2 regions of the Pseudomonas canadensis genome follow, and region 1 is predicted to be linked to the other one. Evidence: predicted binding sites of a transcription regulator. Region 1 holds the regulator's gene; the other holds the start of a gene.

What was found. Region 1 encodes FliA, which starts transcription of late flagellar genes. Its sites were predicted from a motif close to CTAAAGTTTNNNNNNNNNNNGCCGNTAA; they were not measured.
Region 2: a site for FliA is predicted at 6,348-6,375, ahead of motA (flagellar motor stator protein MotA). Genes of this name have one in related genera too.

What each region holds. Positions count from the first base shown of each region.
Region 1 is NZ_CP133298.1:4,448,939-4,456,782, reverse strand. Features, by position in the region: gene flhF (flagellar biosynthesis GTPase FlhF) at 1-1,070, shown strand, start outside; gene fleN (flagellar synthesis regulator FleN) at 1,176-2,009, shown strand; gene fliA (RNA polymerase sigma factor FliA) at 2,006-2,746, shown strand; gene RB216_RS20545 (chemotaxis response regulator CheY) at 2,915-3,289, shown strand; gene RB216_RS20540 (protein phosphatase CheZ) at 3,308-4,096, shown strand; gene RB216_RS20535 (chemotaxis protein CheA) at 4,108-6,303, shown strand; gene RB216_RS20530 (protein-glutamate methylesterase/protein-glutamine glutaminase) at 6,352-7,482, shown strand; gene RB216_RS20525 (flagellar motor protein) at 7,482-7,844, shown strand, end outside.
Region 2 is NZ_CP133298.1:547,239-555,082, reverse strand. Features, by position in the region: gene RB216_RS02445 (NAD(P)H-hydrate dehydratase) at 1-655, opposite strand, end outside; gene queG (tRNA epoxyqueuosine(34) reductase QueG) at 719-1,783, shown strand; gene RB216_RS02435 (trimeric intracellular cation channel family protein) at 1,780-2,394, opposite strand; gene orn (oligoribonuclease) at 2,564-3,106, opposite strand; gene rsgA (small ribosomal subunit biogenesis GTPase RsgA) at 3,215-4,246, shown strand; gene motB (flagellar motor protein MotB) at 4,406-5,425, opposite strand; gene motA (flagellar motor stator protein MotA) at 5,429-6,280, opposite strand; gene RB216_RS02410 (HDOD domain-containing protein) at 6,447-7,844, shown strand, end outside.

The sequences.
Region 1 (7,844 bases):
ACAGCGATGCCACCACCAATCGCCAGTTGTTCGCCGGCTTGCCACTGACCGCTGCCGAGCCGCTGGTCGAGCCCACCTTCAAAGAACCGCCGCGTCCTGCTGCGCCTGCTCCGGCGCCTGCGGTTGACCAGCGCGTGTTTGATTCGATGCGCTTTGAACTCAACGGCCTGCGCGAACTGCTGGAAGTGCAGTTGGGCTCGCTGGCGTGGAACCAGCTGCAAGGCAGCAAGCCGCAACAAGCCAACCTGTGGCGTCGCCTGCAACGCATCGGCCTGTCCGGCCCGTTGTCCCGCGACCTGCTGGCGCTGACCACCGAAATCGAAGAGCCTCGCCAGGCCTGGCGCATGTTGCTGGCCCACCTGGCGCGGATGATCGTTACCCCGGAAATCGAACCCCTGGAAGAAGGCGGTGTGATCGCCATGGTCGGCCCCGCCGGCATGGGCAAGACCACCACCCTGGCCAAGCTGGCTGCCCGCTACGTCCTCAAATACGGCGCGCAGAATATCGCGCTGGTGAGCATGGACAGCTACCGTATTGGTGCCCAGGAGCAGCTCAAGACCCTGGGCCGGATCCTCAATGTGTCGGTGACCCATGTCGACCCGGGCCAGTCCCTGGCCAACGCCCTCGACCCGCTGCTGCGCAAACGCGTGGTATTGATCGATACTGCCGGCCTGCAAGCCAGCGACCCGGCATTGCGCATGCAGTTGGAAAGCCTGGCGGGGCGTGGCATCAAGTCGAAAAATTACCTGGTGCTTGCAACCACCAGCCAGAAACAGGTTCTTACCGCTGCGTATCATAGTTACAAGCGTTGTGGCCTGGCCGGTTGCATTCTCACCAAGCTCGATGAAACCGCGAGCCTGGGCGAGGTGCTGAGCCTGGCCATCAGTCATGAATTGCCGGTCGCCTACCTGACCGACGGGCCGCGGATCCCGGATGATCTGCATCTGCCGCGCCGTCATCAGTTGGTCAGCCGTGCAGTCAGCGTGCAAATGCAAGAAGAGCCTAGCGAGGAAGCGATGGCCGATATGTTCGCCGACCTCTACCACAGCCCGGCAAAACGGGTCGGTTGAGGCAGGATGAACACCGTGAAATGTATCTACATCGATGGTCTGCAAGCGATTCACGCGGCCAAGCCATGTAGCCTGCGTCTAAGCAAGACAAGGTAAAGAAATAAAATGGGCAGCATGCATCCCGTACAGGTGATCGCGGTGACCGGCGGCAAAGGTGGCGTCGGGAAAACTAACGTGTCAGTGAATTTGTCCCTGGCCCTGGCAGAGCTTGGCCGTCGTGTCATGCTGCTGGATGCTGACCTGGGCTTGGCGAACGTGGACGTTCTGCTGGGGCTGACACCCAAACACACCCTTGCCGATGTGATCGAGGGCCGCTGTGAGCTGCGCGATGTGCTGCTGCAGGGCCCCGGTGGCATCCGCATCGTGCCAGCCGCCTCCGGCACCCAGAGCATGGTGCACCTGAGCCCGGCGCAGCATGCCGGCCTGATCCAGGCCTTCAGTGATATCGGCGACAACCTCGACGTGCTGGTGATCGACACCGCCGCCGGGATCGGCGAGTCCGTGGTCAGCTTCGTGCGCGCCGCGCAGGAAGTGTTGCTGGTGGTTTGCGATGAACCCACCTCGATCACCGACGCCTATGCCCTGATCAAACTGCTTAACCGTGACTACGGCATGAACCGCTTCCGCGTCCTGGCCAACATGGCCCAGAGCCCGCAGGAAGGGCGCAACCTGTTCGCCAAGTTGACCAAGGTCACGGATCGCTTCCTCGATGTCGCTTTACAATACGTCGGCGCAGTTCCCTACGACGAGTGTGTGCGCAAGGCTGTGCAAAAGCAGCGTGCAGTCTACGAAGCGTTCCCTCGTTCCAAATGCGCATTGGCGTTCAAGGCTATTGCCCAGAAGGTCGATACCTGGCCGTTGCCTGCCAACCCTCGGGGGCATCTGGAGTTTTTCGTCGAGCGATTGGTGCATCAGACGAGCGCAGGACCCGTGCTATGACAGCGACTGGCTACAACGCGTACAAGAAGTCTGCCCGTGACAGTCAGGGCGAGTTGATCGAGCGCTACGCGCCCTTGGTCAAGCGCATTGCCTATCACTTGCTGGCACGCCTGCCCGCCAGCGTCCAGGTCGAAGACCTGATCCAGGCGGGCATGATCGGCCTGCTCGAAGTGTCGACCAAATACGATGCGAGCAAGGGTGCGAGTTTCGAGACGTACGCGGGTATCCGTATCCGTGGCGCGATGCTCGATGAAGTACGTAAAGGTGACTGGGCGCCGCGTTCGGTGCATCGCAACACGCGCATGGTCAGTGATGCAATTCGCGCAATTGAAGCAAAAACCGGTCGCGACGCTAAAGATCACGAAGTTGCGGCCGAACTCCAATTGAGTCTCGACGATTACTACGGGATTTTGAACGATACCTTGGGCAGCCGCCTGTTCAGTTTCGACGACCTGTTGCAGGACGGCGAACATGAAGGGCTGCACGAGGACGGCGCGAGCGCTCATATGGAGCCATCGCGTGACCTGGAAGATGAGCGTTTCCAGGGGGCGTTGGCGGACGCGATTGCCAATTTGCCGGAGCGTGAGCGACTGGTGTTGGCGCTGTACTACGACGAAGAGCTGAACCTCAAGGAAATCGGTGAGGTCCTGGGGGTCAGCGAGTCGCGGGTCAGCCAGTTGCACAGCCAGTGCGCAGCCCGCTTGCGGGGGCGTTTGGGAGAGTGGCGAGCGCGCTGACAGGCAGTGTGGGGACACTGCAGACGATACCGCGAGGGCAAGCAGCCTTCGCGGGTTCGACCCGTGGTGCCCTCGGCAGTCCTTTTTGTGTAATGCCTGTTGATTGAAATGGCGCGTCCAGGTGCTGGGCGCGTTTAAGACTGCTTGGAGGTCGAATTGGACAAGAACATGAAAATCCTCATCGTTGATGACTTCTCAACGATGCGGCGGATCATAAAAAACCTGTTGCGTGACCTTGGGTTCACTAACACGGTCGAGGCGGATGACGGCATTACGGCGATTCCGATCCTCAACAGCGGGAGCATCGACTTTCTGGTAACGGACTGGAACATGCCGGGCATGACCGGCATCGACTTGCTGCGCCACGTGCGCGCTGACGAAAAGCTGCGCAGCCTGCCTGTGCTGATGGTGACCGCCGAAGCCAAGCGTGAGCAGATCATCGAAGCCGCCCAAGCCGGGGTCAACGGTTATGTGGTCAAGCCATTCACTGCATTGGCCTTGAAAGAGAAGATCGAAAAAATCTTCGAACGCATCCACGGCTAATGCCATCGCGGGGGAGCTATGGAGCATAAAGAAACGTCACAGGGAGACTTCGAGTCGACCCTGAAAAAGCATGCTCACCAGTTGGTCGACAGCCTTGAAAAAGGCCAATTCGGCGACGCGGTGCAGTTGATCCATGAGCTCAACCAGACCCGTGACCGCGGCCTGTACCAGGAAGTGGGCAAGCTCACACGCGAGCTGCACAGTGCGATCGTCAATTTCCAGATTGACCCGCATATGCCCCAGGCCGAGGAAATCTCGCAGATCACCGATGCCACCGAACGCCTGTCCTACGTGGTCAGGCTGACTGAGGCGGCGGCCAACCGCACCATGGACCTGGTGGAAAACGCCACGCCCCTGGTCAACGGCATGGCCAACGAAGCCCAGGCCCTGAGCAACGATTGGGGCCGTTTCATGCGCCGCGAAGTGGGCGCAGAAGAGTTTCGTGAATTGGCGCGTCGGGTCGAAGGGTTCTTGTCACGCAGCGAGCAGGAAAACCGCACGGTTTCCAGCAACCTCAACGACATTCTGCTCGCCCAGGATTATCAGGACCTCACCGGTCAGGTGATCAAGCGTGTGACCCAGTTGGTCACCGAAGTGGAAAGCAACTTGCTCAAATTGGTGCTTATGGCAGGCCAGGTTGACCGTTTTGCCGGTATTGAACATGACCGCGAAGCGATCCTCTCGGAAAAAGATCCAAAAAAACATCTCGCCAAGGGTGAAGGTCCGCAGATTCATGCCGATAAACGTGAAGACGTTGTATCGGGTCAAGATGATGTCGATGACCTGTTATCCAGTTTAGGCTTCTAAGGAGCACCCACATGAGCTTCGGCGCCGATGAAGAAATCCTTCAGGATTTCCTTGTAGAGGCCGGCGAAATTTTAGAGCAGTTGTCCGAGCAACTGGTCGAGCTGGAAAGCCGACCGGATGATGCGAACCTGCTCAATGCAATTTTTCGCGGTTTTCACACTGTAAAAGGGGGCGCCGGCTTCCTCCAGCTCCATGAGCTGGTGGAGTGCTGCCACATCGCCGAGAACGTGTTCGACATCCTGCGCAAGGGTGAGCGTCACGTTGATTCGGAATTGATGGACGTGATTCTCGAAGCACTGGATGCGGTCAACGGCATGTTCAGCGAGGTGCGCGACCGTGCACCGATCACCGCTGCCACTCCGGAACTGCTGGCCGCCCTGGCGCGCCTGGCGGAACCGGCCGACACCTCGGCTGCGCCTGTGGTTGAGGCGGCTCCCGAGCCTGTGGCCGAAGCTGAGCCGGATGTGACCGACAGCGAGTTCGAACAGCTGCTCAACTCCCTCAGTGCTGTGAAGGCCGAGGCTGAGGCACCCAAGGCGCCCGTCGCTGCGCCAACCAGCGAAGACATCACTGACGCTGAGTTCGAATCCCTGCTCGACCAGTTGCATGGCAAAGGCCAGTTTGCAGCGGACGCCGTGGCACCTGCCGCTGCGCCCGAGGCGCCTGCTGCGAATGCCAACACCGACATTACCGACGACGAATTCGAAGCGTTGCTCGACCAACTGCATGGCAAGGGCACCTTCGCGGCCGACGCCCTGCCGGAAGTCGCCGCCACGGCTGCGGCGCCTGCCGCAGCCAGTGCAGCACCGGCCGGCGACGGCCTGATCTCCGATCACGAGTTTGAATCGCTGCTGGACGAGTTGCACGGCAAGGGCAAGTTCAGCGAAGTGGCCCCGGCCGCTGCTGCTGTTGCCACGGCTGCACCGGTTGCTGCCAAGGCCGCCGCGCCGGCTCCGGCCGCCAAGCCTGCGCCTGTAGCGGCTCCTGCTCCGGCGCGTGCCGCCGCAGCACCGGTTGCCGAGAAGCCTGCCAGTGAAGCCGAAACCACCGTGCGGGTTGATACCGCGCGCCTGGACGACATCATGAACATGGTCGGCGAACTGGTGCTGGTACGTAACCGTCTGGTGCGCCTGGGCTTGAGCAGCGGCGATGAAGCCATGCAAAAAGCCGTGTCGAACCTCGACGTGGTCACCGCCGACCTGCAAACCGCGGTGATGAAAACCCGGATGCAGCCGATCAAGAAAGTCTTCGGCCGCTTCCCACGCCTGGTTCGCGACTTGGCGCGTCAGCTCAAGAAAGAGATCAACCTGGAACTGGTGGGTGAAGAAACCGACCTCGACAAGAACCTCGTCGAGGCCCTGGCCGACCCGCTGGTCCACTTGGTGCGCAACGCCGTCGACCACGGCGTGGAAACCCCTGAAGAACGCGAAGCCTCGGGCAAGTCCCGCAACGGCAAAGTGATCCTGGCGGCGGAGCAAGAAGGCGACCACATCCTGCTGTCGATCACTGATGACGGCAAGGGCATGGACCCGGCCATATTGCGCAATATCGCGGTCAAGCGCGGCGTGATGGACAAGGACGCCGCCGACCGCCTGACCGACACCGAGTGCTACAACCTGATCTTTGCCCCGGGGTTCTCGACCAAGACCGAGATTTCCGACGTCTCCGGCCGTGGCGTCGGCATGGACGTGGTGAAGACCAAGATCAGCCAGCTCAATGGCTCGATCAACATCTACTCGACCAAGGGCCAGGGCTCGAAGATCGTGATCAAGGTGCCTTTGACCTTGGCGATCATGCCGACCCTGATGGTGATGCTGGGCAACCAGGCGTTCGCCTTCCCGCTGGTCAACGTCAACGAGATCTTCCACCTCGACCTGTCGCGTACCAACGTGGTGGACGGCCAGGAAGTGGTGATCGTGCGCGACAAGGCGTTGCCCCTGTTCTACCTCAAGCGCTGGCTGGTGGCATCGGCCAAGCATGAAGAGCAGCGCGAAGGCCATGTGGTGATTCTCTCCGTGGGCACCCAGCGCATCGGTTTTGTGGTCGATCAACTGGTGGGCCAGGAAGAAGTGGTCATCAAGCCTTTGGGCAAAATGCTGCAGGGAACCCCGGGCATGTCGGGTGCGACCATCACCGGTGACGGTCGGATCGCGCTGATTCTCGATGTTCCGAGCATGCTCAAGCGTTACGCCGCTCGGCGTATTTGATTCTGGTGGGGCAGGGCGGTAGTGCCCGCCCCGCCTAACGGAGTGTTTATGGCAGTCAAGGTCCTGGTGGTGGACGATTCGGGTTTCTTCCGCCGCCGCGTCTCGGAAATTCTTTCCGCCGATCCAACGATCCAGGTGGTCGGCACGGCCACCAACGGCAAAGAGGCGATTGATCAAGCCATTGCGTTGAAACCGGACGTGATCACCATGGACTACGAGATGCCGATGATGGATGGCATCACCGCGGTCCGGCACATCATGCAACGCTGCCCGACCCCGGTGTTGATGTTCTCCTCGCTGACTCACGAAGGCGCCCGGGTCACCCTGGATGCGCTGGACGCCGGCGCGGTGGACTTCCTGCCGAAGAATTTCGAAGACATCTCGCGCAACCCCGAGAAGGTCAAGCAGATGCTGTGCGAGAAGGTGCACAGTATTTCCCGCAGTAACCGTCGCAGCCTGTTCAGCGCGCCAGCGCCGACGCCTGCACCGGTTGCAGCACCGGCTGCACCGACGTCATCGTTTGCTCGTCCAGCGCCTGCGCCGGTTGCACGGCCTGCCGTGGCGCCGGTTCGCGCTGCTGCGCCTGCGACTGCCCATTCGCCTGCGCCGAAGCGCAAGGCCTACAAACTTGTGGCTATCGGCACGTCCACGGGCGGCCCGGTGGCCCTGCAACGCGTGTTGACCCAACTGCCGGCCAACTTCCCGGCGCCGATCGTGTTGATCCAGCACATGCCTGCTGCCTTCACCAAGGCCTTCGCCGAGCGCCTGGACAAGCTGTGCCGCATCAGCGTCAAGGAAGCCGAGGATGGCGACATCCTGCGTCCTGGCCTGGCGTTGCTGGCGCCGGGTGGCAAGCAAATGATGGTGGACGGCCGTGGCGCGATCAAAATCCTGCCGGGCGACGAGCGCCTGAACTACAAACCATGCGTGGACATCACCTTTGGTTCGGCAGCCAAGTCCTACGGCGACAAAGTTCTGGCGGTGGTGCTCACCGGCATGGGCGCCGACGGCCGTGAGGGCGCGCGCCTGCTCAAGCAGGGCGGCAGCGCCATCTGGGCCCAGGACGAGGCCAGCTGCGTGATCTACGGCATGCCCATGGCCATCGTCAAGGCCGACTTGGCTGACGCCGTCTACAGTCTGGACGACATCGGCAAGCATCTGGTGGAGGCTTGCCTCTGATGGATGTTTTGAGCCTGATCGGTATCATCATGGCGTTTGTCGCGATCATCGGCGGCAACTACCTCGAAGGCGGTCACCTCGGCGCCCTGGCCAACGGCCCGGCCGCCCTGATCGTGATCGGCGGCACCGTGGGCGCGGCATTGCTGCAGTCGCCCATGAGCTCCTTCAAACGCGCCATGCAGATCCTTATCTGGATCATTTTTCCGCCACGTGTCGACTTGCCTGGCGGCATCGACCGCGTGGTCAACTGGAGCCTCACCGCCCGCAAGGAAGGCCTGCTGGGCCTGGAAGGCGTGGCCGATGCCGAGCCCGACAGCTACGCGCGCAAAGGCCTTCAATTGCTGGTAGATGGCGCCGAACCG
Region 2 (7,844 bases), 2.4 Mb from region 1:
TTGCCATCGCTGGATGGCCCTGGTCACACCGTGAAACACGTCCGTCCGGACTGGCAATCAAAGTTCCAGCCCCCTTGAGGATAGCCACTGCATTGAATGTCTGACTCAACGCGCGCGCCACCTTAAGACGATCGGCCTGAACCTCGGCTGTCGAAATACCCAGCAACCGCGCGGCTTCCCCTGGATGCGGGGTGATCACGCAGTTGGCCGGCAAGCTGACGCCGCCACTGGCAAGTTGGTTCAAGGCGTCGGCATCCCAGACTTGTGGCTGCTTCGCGTTGGCGGCGACGGACAGCAGGCTTTTACCCCAGGACGCGTCACCCAGCCCAGGCCCGATCACAATGACCGAGATCTTTTCCAACAGGCCCATCAGTTGATTGGCCGAACTCACGCCGACGGTCATGACTTCCGGCAAGCGGGCCAAAGCGGCCGACACGTGTTCCAGGCGCGTCGCCAGGGACACCATCCCCGCACCACTGCGCAAGGCACTTTCGGCGCTCAGCAAGGCTGCGCCGCCAAAGCCGCGGTCGCCGCCAATGACTAACAGGTGGCCAAACTGGCCTTTATGGGCGTCCGGGGAACGCGCCGCCAGTTGCGGCAGATGGCCGTGCAAGAGGGGCTGTACGTCGGTTATTGCGTGTTTTGTCTGCGGCATGCGTCTTCAAGCTCCGATGTCTGGCAGAATTATACGCATCTAACCTGTGGTTTCCCGTGTCTCATGCCTGCTATTACGTCCGATCTTCCCGCCCTCGCCCAATCGATCAAAGACTGGGGCCGCGAGCTGGGCTTTCAACAAGTCGGCATCAGCGGCCTGGACCTCGCCGAGCATGAGCAGCACCTGCAACGCTGGCTCGACGCGGGCTACCACGGCGAGATGGACTACATGGGCGCCCACGGCAGCAAACGCTCCCACCCCGACGAACTGGTGCCGGGCACCTTGCGCGTGGTGTCGCTGCGCATGGACTACCTGCCGGGCGATACGCAAATGGCCCAATTGCTGGCCAAGCCGGAAAAAGCCTATATCTCCCGCTACGCCTTGGGCCGCGACTACCACAAGCTGATCCGCAAGCGCGTGCAGCAACTGGCCGACCGCATTCAAGCGCAGATCGGCCCTTTCGGCTTCCGCGCCTTTGTCGACAGCGCGCCTGTGCTGGAAAAAGCCATCGCCGAAAAAGCCGGGCTGGGCTGGATCGGTAAAAACACCCTGGTCCTCAATCGCAAGGCCGGCAGCTATTTCTTCCTCAGCGAACTGTTTGTCGACTTGCCGCTGCCGATCGACGCGCCCCACAGCACCGAACATTGCGGCCGTTGCACTGCTTGCCTGGATATCTGCCCCACCAATGCCTTCGTCGGCCCTTACGTACTGGACGCCCGACGCTGCATTTCCTACCTGACCATCGAGCTGAAGAACGCGATCCCCGAGGAGCTGCGCCCCCTGATCGGCAACCGTGTGTTCGGTTGCGATGACTGTCAGATCGTATGCCCATGGAATCGTTTCGCCCGCCCTAGCGCTGAAAGCGATTTCAAGCCACGCCACAATCTGGATAACGCGGAGTTGGCCGAATTGTTTATGTGGGACGAGGATAAATTCCTCAGCAGCACCGAAGGCTCACCGCTGCGTCGCGCCGGCTACGAGCGCTGGCTGCGCAATCTTGCGGTGGGCCTGGGCAATGCGCCGTCGAGCATTCCAGTGTTGGAGGCCTTGAAGGCGCGCCGGGATTACCCCTCGGAATTGGTACGAGAGCATGTGGAATGGGCGCTGAACCAGCACGCTACGCGCTAGTGCACGTCGTCGTTGTAGACGAACTTGGGCATTTCCCAGTGAAAACGGATCGCCAGCAGCCGCAATAGAAAGCCGCTGAACAGGGTCAGCAGGATCGACTGCTCGCTGGGCAGCTCCAGATAAAGGCAGAGCATGTAGAACCAGGCGGCGAGGAACGACACGCTGGCGTACAGCTCGCGGCGGAAGATCAGCGGGATGTCGTTGCAGAAAATGTCTCGCAGGATGCCACCGAAAACTCCAGTGATCACACCACTGACCGACGCCACCAGCATGCCGTGGCCCATCTCCAACGCGGTCATGCAACCAATCAGGGTGAACGCCACCAGGCCCACGGCGTCCAGCGCCAGGAACAACGAGCGCAGACGACGCATCAGCGGTGCGATAAAGATCGTCACCAGTGCGGCAATCGAGGTCAGCACCAGGTACTCCGGGTGTTTGACCCAGGTCAGCGGGTAATGCCCGAGCAGCACGTCGCGCACCGATCCACCGCCCAACGCTGTGACGCAGGCGATCAGCACTACACCAAACCAGTCCATGCCGCGCCGCCCGGCCGACAGCGCGCCGGTCATGGCTTCGGCAGTGATGGCGATGAGGTAGAGCATCAGCAGCATGAGGGCGATCCTTGCAAAGAGGCCGGCAGTCTAATCATTTGCTGATGGCACCAAAAGAGGGCAAGCCATTATCTGCCGCAAACTCGATCCTGTGGCGTCCGGCTTGCCGGCGATGGCGATCTTTGGGGCGCCATCGCCGGCAAGCCGGGCTCCTACAGGATGACGGTCATCAAGCCTTGATGAAATGCTTGCGGTAATGCTGCAGCTCGGCAATCGACTCGCGGATATCGTCCAGCGCCAGGTGCGTGCTGCCTTTATGGAAGCTGTCTTTGACTTCCGGCGCCCAACGCGCGGCCAGCTCTTTAAGCGTGGACACATCCAGGTTGCGGTAGTGGAAGTAGCTTTCCAGCGCCTTCATGTGCGTATAAAGGAAACGACGGTCCTGGCAGATGCTGTTGCCGCAGATCGGCGACTTGCCCTTAGGCACCCACTTTTCCAGGAAGGCGATGGTTTCGGCTTCGGCTTCGGCCATGCTGACGCGGCTGTCGCGCACGCGCTGGGTCAGGCCGGAGTTACCGTGGGTGCGGGTGTTCCACTCGTCCATGGTGGCGAGCACGGCGTCGCTGTGGTGGATGGCGATCACCGGACCTTCGGCCAAGGTGTTGAGGTTGCTGTCGGTGACAATCGTCGCCATCTCGATGATGACATCGGTGTCGGGGTTCAGACCGGTCATTTCCAGATCGATCCAAATCAGGTTCTGTGGGTTTTGCATGGCTTGATTCTCTTGGCACCGTGGCGTAGCTGCGCAGTTTAGCAGGCGGGGGCGTGCTAGACTCGCCATCGTTTTACCCAACCTTTGCATTATCGACACGGAACACCAATGGCCAAACGCCAGCTCAATCGTCGCCAAAACTGGCGCATCGAAAAGATTCAAGGTGAACGCGCCGCTCGCGCCGCCAAACGTGAATCCTCCGCCGTAGAAGCGCTTGAAGGCGGCGACCTGGGCCCCGAGCAAACGGGCCTGGTGATCGCGCACTTTGGTGTGCAGGTCGAAGTCGAGGCGCTGGAAGGCGAACTCGCAGGCTCGGTCTCCCGTTGCCACTTGCGCGCCAACCTGCCGGCGCTGGTCACCGGCGACAAAGTAGTCTGGCGCGCCGGAAACCAAGGCATCGGCGTGATCGTTGCCCAGTTGCCACGTACCACCGAACTGCGTCGCCCGGACAGCCGTGGCCAACTCAAGCCGGTGGCGGCCAACGTCGACATGATCGTCATCGTGTTCGCGCCGCTGCCGGAGCCGCATGCCAACCTGATCGACCGCTACCTGGTCGCAGCCGAGCACGCTGGCATTCGCCCACTGTTGCTGTTGAACAAATTCGACCTGATCGACGAGCAAAACGCTCCCGCGCTGAATGCCTTGCTGGCGGTATACCGCACGCTCGGCTACCCGGTGCTGGAAGTTTCGGCGCATCACGGCAATGGCATGGAACAGCTGCAACAGCAGTTGGACGGGCGCATCAGCGTGTTTGTCGGCCAGTCGGGCGTGGGCAAATCCTCGCTGGTCAACAGCCTGCTGCCGGAAGTCGACACCCGTGTGGGCCCGCTGTCGGAACTGTCCGGCCAGGGCACCCACACCACCACCACCGCGCGGTTGTTCCATTTCCCCGGCGGCGGTGAGTTGATCGACTCCCCAGGCATCCGCGAATTCGGCCTTGGCCACGTCAGCCGCAGCGATGTGGAAGCGGGCTTTATCGAGTTCAACGACCTGATCGGCACTTGCCGCTTCCGCGACTGCAAACACGACCGCGAGCCGGGCTGTGCGTTGCTCAAGGCGCTGGAGGATGGGCGTGTGCAGCAGCAACGGATGAATAGCTATCGGTCGATTATTGCGAGTTTGCCGGAGAGCAGTTACTAAACCACCGCCGCTGTAGGAGCGAGCTTGCCCGCGAAGAACACACAGACGACGTGGGCATCCTGGATGAACGCGTTATCGTTGACGCTTTCGCGAGCAAGCTCACTCCTACAGGCAGGTATAAAAAGGCCGCGATCATCGCGGCCTTTTTATGTGTAAAGCTTACGAACCCGTACCCGGCACCGTAGGATCCTTCACCCCACCATCATCAAACAAATTCAGCTTCTGGCGCAGCTCATGCGCCGGCAGCGGCTCTTGCCCTGGCGGAATGGCGTTCGGGTCGACCGGTACTTCACCCGGTGCGCCTGCACCTTGGGTGGGTTGCGGCGCTGGCGGCTGATCACCCTCAATCGCACGCTGGGCCTTTTTGGTCAGCACTACGATGTCGATCCGTCGGTTGACCGGGTTAAACGGGTCTTGATGATCAAACAACTGCGATGAAGCAAACCCCACGACACGCGCCACTTGCGGGTCCGGATAGCTGCCGGCTACCAGCGCGCGGCGAGCGGCATTGGCGCGGTTGGCCGAGAGTTCCCAGTTGCCGAAGTCACCCTGGCCTGCGTACGGCTTGGCGTCGGTGTGGCCGCTGATGCTGATCTTGTTCGGCACTGCCTTGATGGTGTCGGCCATGGCCAGCAGGATGTCTTCAAAGTACGGCTTCAAGCGTGCACTGCCGGAGTCGAACATCGGCCGGTTGGCCGCGTCGGTGATCTGGATACGCAAACCTTCAGGCGTGATCTCGAATGAAATCTGGTCCTTGAATTTCAGCAGTTGCGGGTTTTCCTCAACCTTGGTCTGCAGTTCTTGCAGCAACAGTTCAAGCCGTTCCTGCTCGACCTGTTCGGCCATGGATTCAACGGTATCGCGCTCGATCGGGATTTTTTCCTGGGGCGATTCGGTCTGCACTTCCGGGTTGATGGTGCGCTCAGGCGCCAACTGCGGCGAACCGCCCAGGTCGATCACGAAGGGCGTGCCGCTTTCCGAGAAACCAATTGGGTCTTTGAAGTAACCGGCGATGGCGATCTTCTGTTCCGGCGTGGCGGTGGACATCAGCCACAACACCAGGAAGAACGCCATCATCGCCGTCGCAAAGTCGGCGAAGGCGATTTTCCAGGCGCCGCCATGGTGCCCCGCAGCGAAGCGCTTGACGCGCTTGATGATTATCGGCTGGTTGTTTTCCATGGCTTAGCGACCGCGAACCGCTTGTTCCAGCTCGGCGAAGCTTGGGCGATGTTTCGGGTACAGCACCTTGCGGCCGAATTCCACCGCCAGCGACGGCGGCATGCCGGAGGCTGAGGCGACCAAGCTGGCCTTGATCGATTCGTACAGGTTGATTTCTTCCTTGGCGTCATGGGCCAGGGAGGTGGCCAGCGGGCCGAAGAAGCCGTAGGCCGCGAGAATACCGAAGAAGGTACCGACCAGTGCCGCACCGACGTGCATACCGATGGCAGCCTGGTCGCCCTCACCCAGGGACGCCATGGTCACCACAATACCGAGTACCGCCGCAACGATACCGAACCCCGGCATACCGTCAGCGATCCCTGTCACGGCGTGGGAGGGATGCTCCAGCTCTTCTTTAAGGCTGAACAACTCCATGTCGAACAGGCCTTCCAGCTCATGGGGGGCCATGTTGCCGGAGGACATGATGCGCAGGTAGTCACAGATGTAGGCGGTCATGCGCTCATCTTTGAGCACGGCCGGGTACTTGGCGAAAATCGGGCTGGCGGCGGCATCTTCGATGTCAGCCTCGATGGCCATCATGCCTTCGCGGCGGCTTTTGTTGAGGATCTCGTAGACCAGGCCCAGAACCTCCAGATAGAAGGTGTGGGTGAAGCGCGAACCGAACATGCCCAGGGACTTCTTGACCACGTGCATGGTCATGTAGCCGGGGTTGGCCTGCAAGAATGCGCCGAACGCCGCACCACCGATGATCAGCACTTCGAAGGGCTGGATCAACGCAGCAATTTTACCGTGGGACAGGACGTAGCCACCGAGCACGCTTGCGATGACGACGATGATGCCGATAATTTTAGCCATAGGGGATGAGTACTTGCGCCGTCGGGTTCATGGACATATTGGGTGTAGCAGAAAACTCTTGTTCTACTTATCGGCAAAACTGCGCCAGACTATAGCCCGTTAAGGCGAAAAGCCAGTTCGGCCCGCTCCGGGCGTGTAGACCGCAAGTGATGATCGCGCCCCTATCATGGCTAATGAAACGACAGTCCCAACTGCAAAACCGACCTCTCTCGCCGCTTGGGTCAAGCGCCTGGACGATGTGCTGCTGCCTGTGCCCCAGGCCAGCCACGACCGTGTGTGCAAAGGCATCCGCGACAGCCGCAGTTCATTGCGAGATATTGCCGAGCTGATGCAAAGCAGCCCGGCGCTCGTGCTCAGCGTGATGCGCGAGGCCAACAGCCACACCCATGGCAGCCTGGCGGAACCGGCGGAAAACCTCGAAGTGGCGCTCAATCGCCTGGGCCTCAAGCGCGCCGAAGAACTGCTGGCACGCCTGCCGTCGGTGCCGGCCAACGAGATTCCCGTGGCGTTGCGCCAATTGCTGCTGGTGAGCCAGCACGCGTCGCAACAAGCCAACGGTTTGTTCGGCAGCCGCCTGGCGCGACTGTGGCAGGACATTCACTGGGGCAGCCTGCTGTTTCTGTCGCCGCTGTGGCCGATGGCGGTCGCCTACCCCAAACTCCTCGAAGAATGGGAACTGCGGGTGATCCACAAAGGCCAATCGGCGCGCGAGGTCGAGCAAGCGTTGTTCGGCGTGCGCTTGCTGGACCTGTGCGTCGCCCTGACCGAAGCCTGGCACTTACCGATCTGGGTATCCCAGGGCTACAAGCTGCTGATGAGCGAGAAACGCTTGCTGGTCAAGGCGCTGCACATCGCCCGCGAGGACGACCCACTGCGCCACCAGCAATTGCTCGACGCCGAACCCAATCTGCGCCGCTGGTTGAACCAGCCGGCCAACACCGTGCTGCTGGCCAACGGCCTGGCGATGTCGGCCCAAGAGTCCTGGACCTGCCCGCACACCGAACGCTGGCAATTGCTCACTGCGCTGTACCTGCAACAGCCTTTGGGCGAGGTGCAGCAACTGGTCCACCAACAGGCTGTCACCAGCGCCCGCACCGCCTTGATGCCCGACCTCTGGCACCCGGCGCTGTCGCTGATCTGGCCGTGGCATGTACAGAAGATTCATCGCGGCCTGCTCCCAGCGCCGCCGCCCACTGCCGAGGCTCTGGCCGTGTGGCGCAAGCGCTGCACCGAGCTGCTGGTAGAGCCGAGCCGCTTTGCCAACGCCATGCACCTGACCACCTGCGCCAAGGAGGCCCTGGTGGCCAGTGGTATGCAGCGGGTCATGTTGTTGATGGCTGACCGCGCCATGAGCACCTTGCGTGTGCACCAGGCCGATGGCCTGCCCAAGGATGCGGCCAATTTGAGCCTGGATGTGGTCAACAGTACGTTGCTGCAGCGCTTGCTGGAAAAGTCCGCCCAAGTACGCCTCAACCCTGAAAACCACGCGCAGTTTTCGGCTTTGCTGCCGCCGATCCTGCGCCGCCTGTTCACCGGCGAACACCTGTTGCTGCGCTCCTTGAGC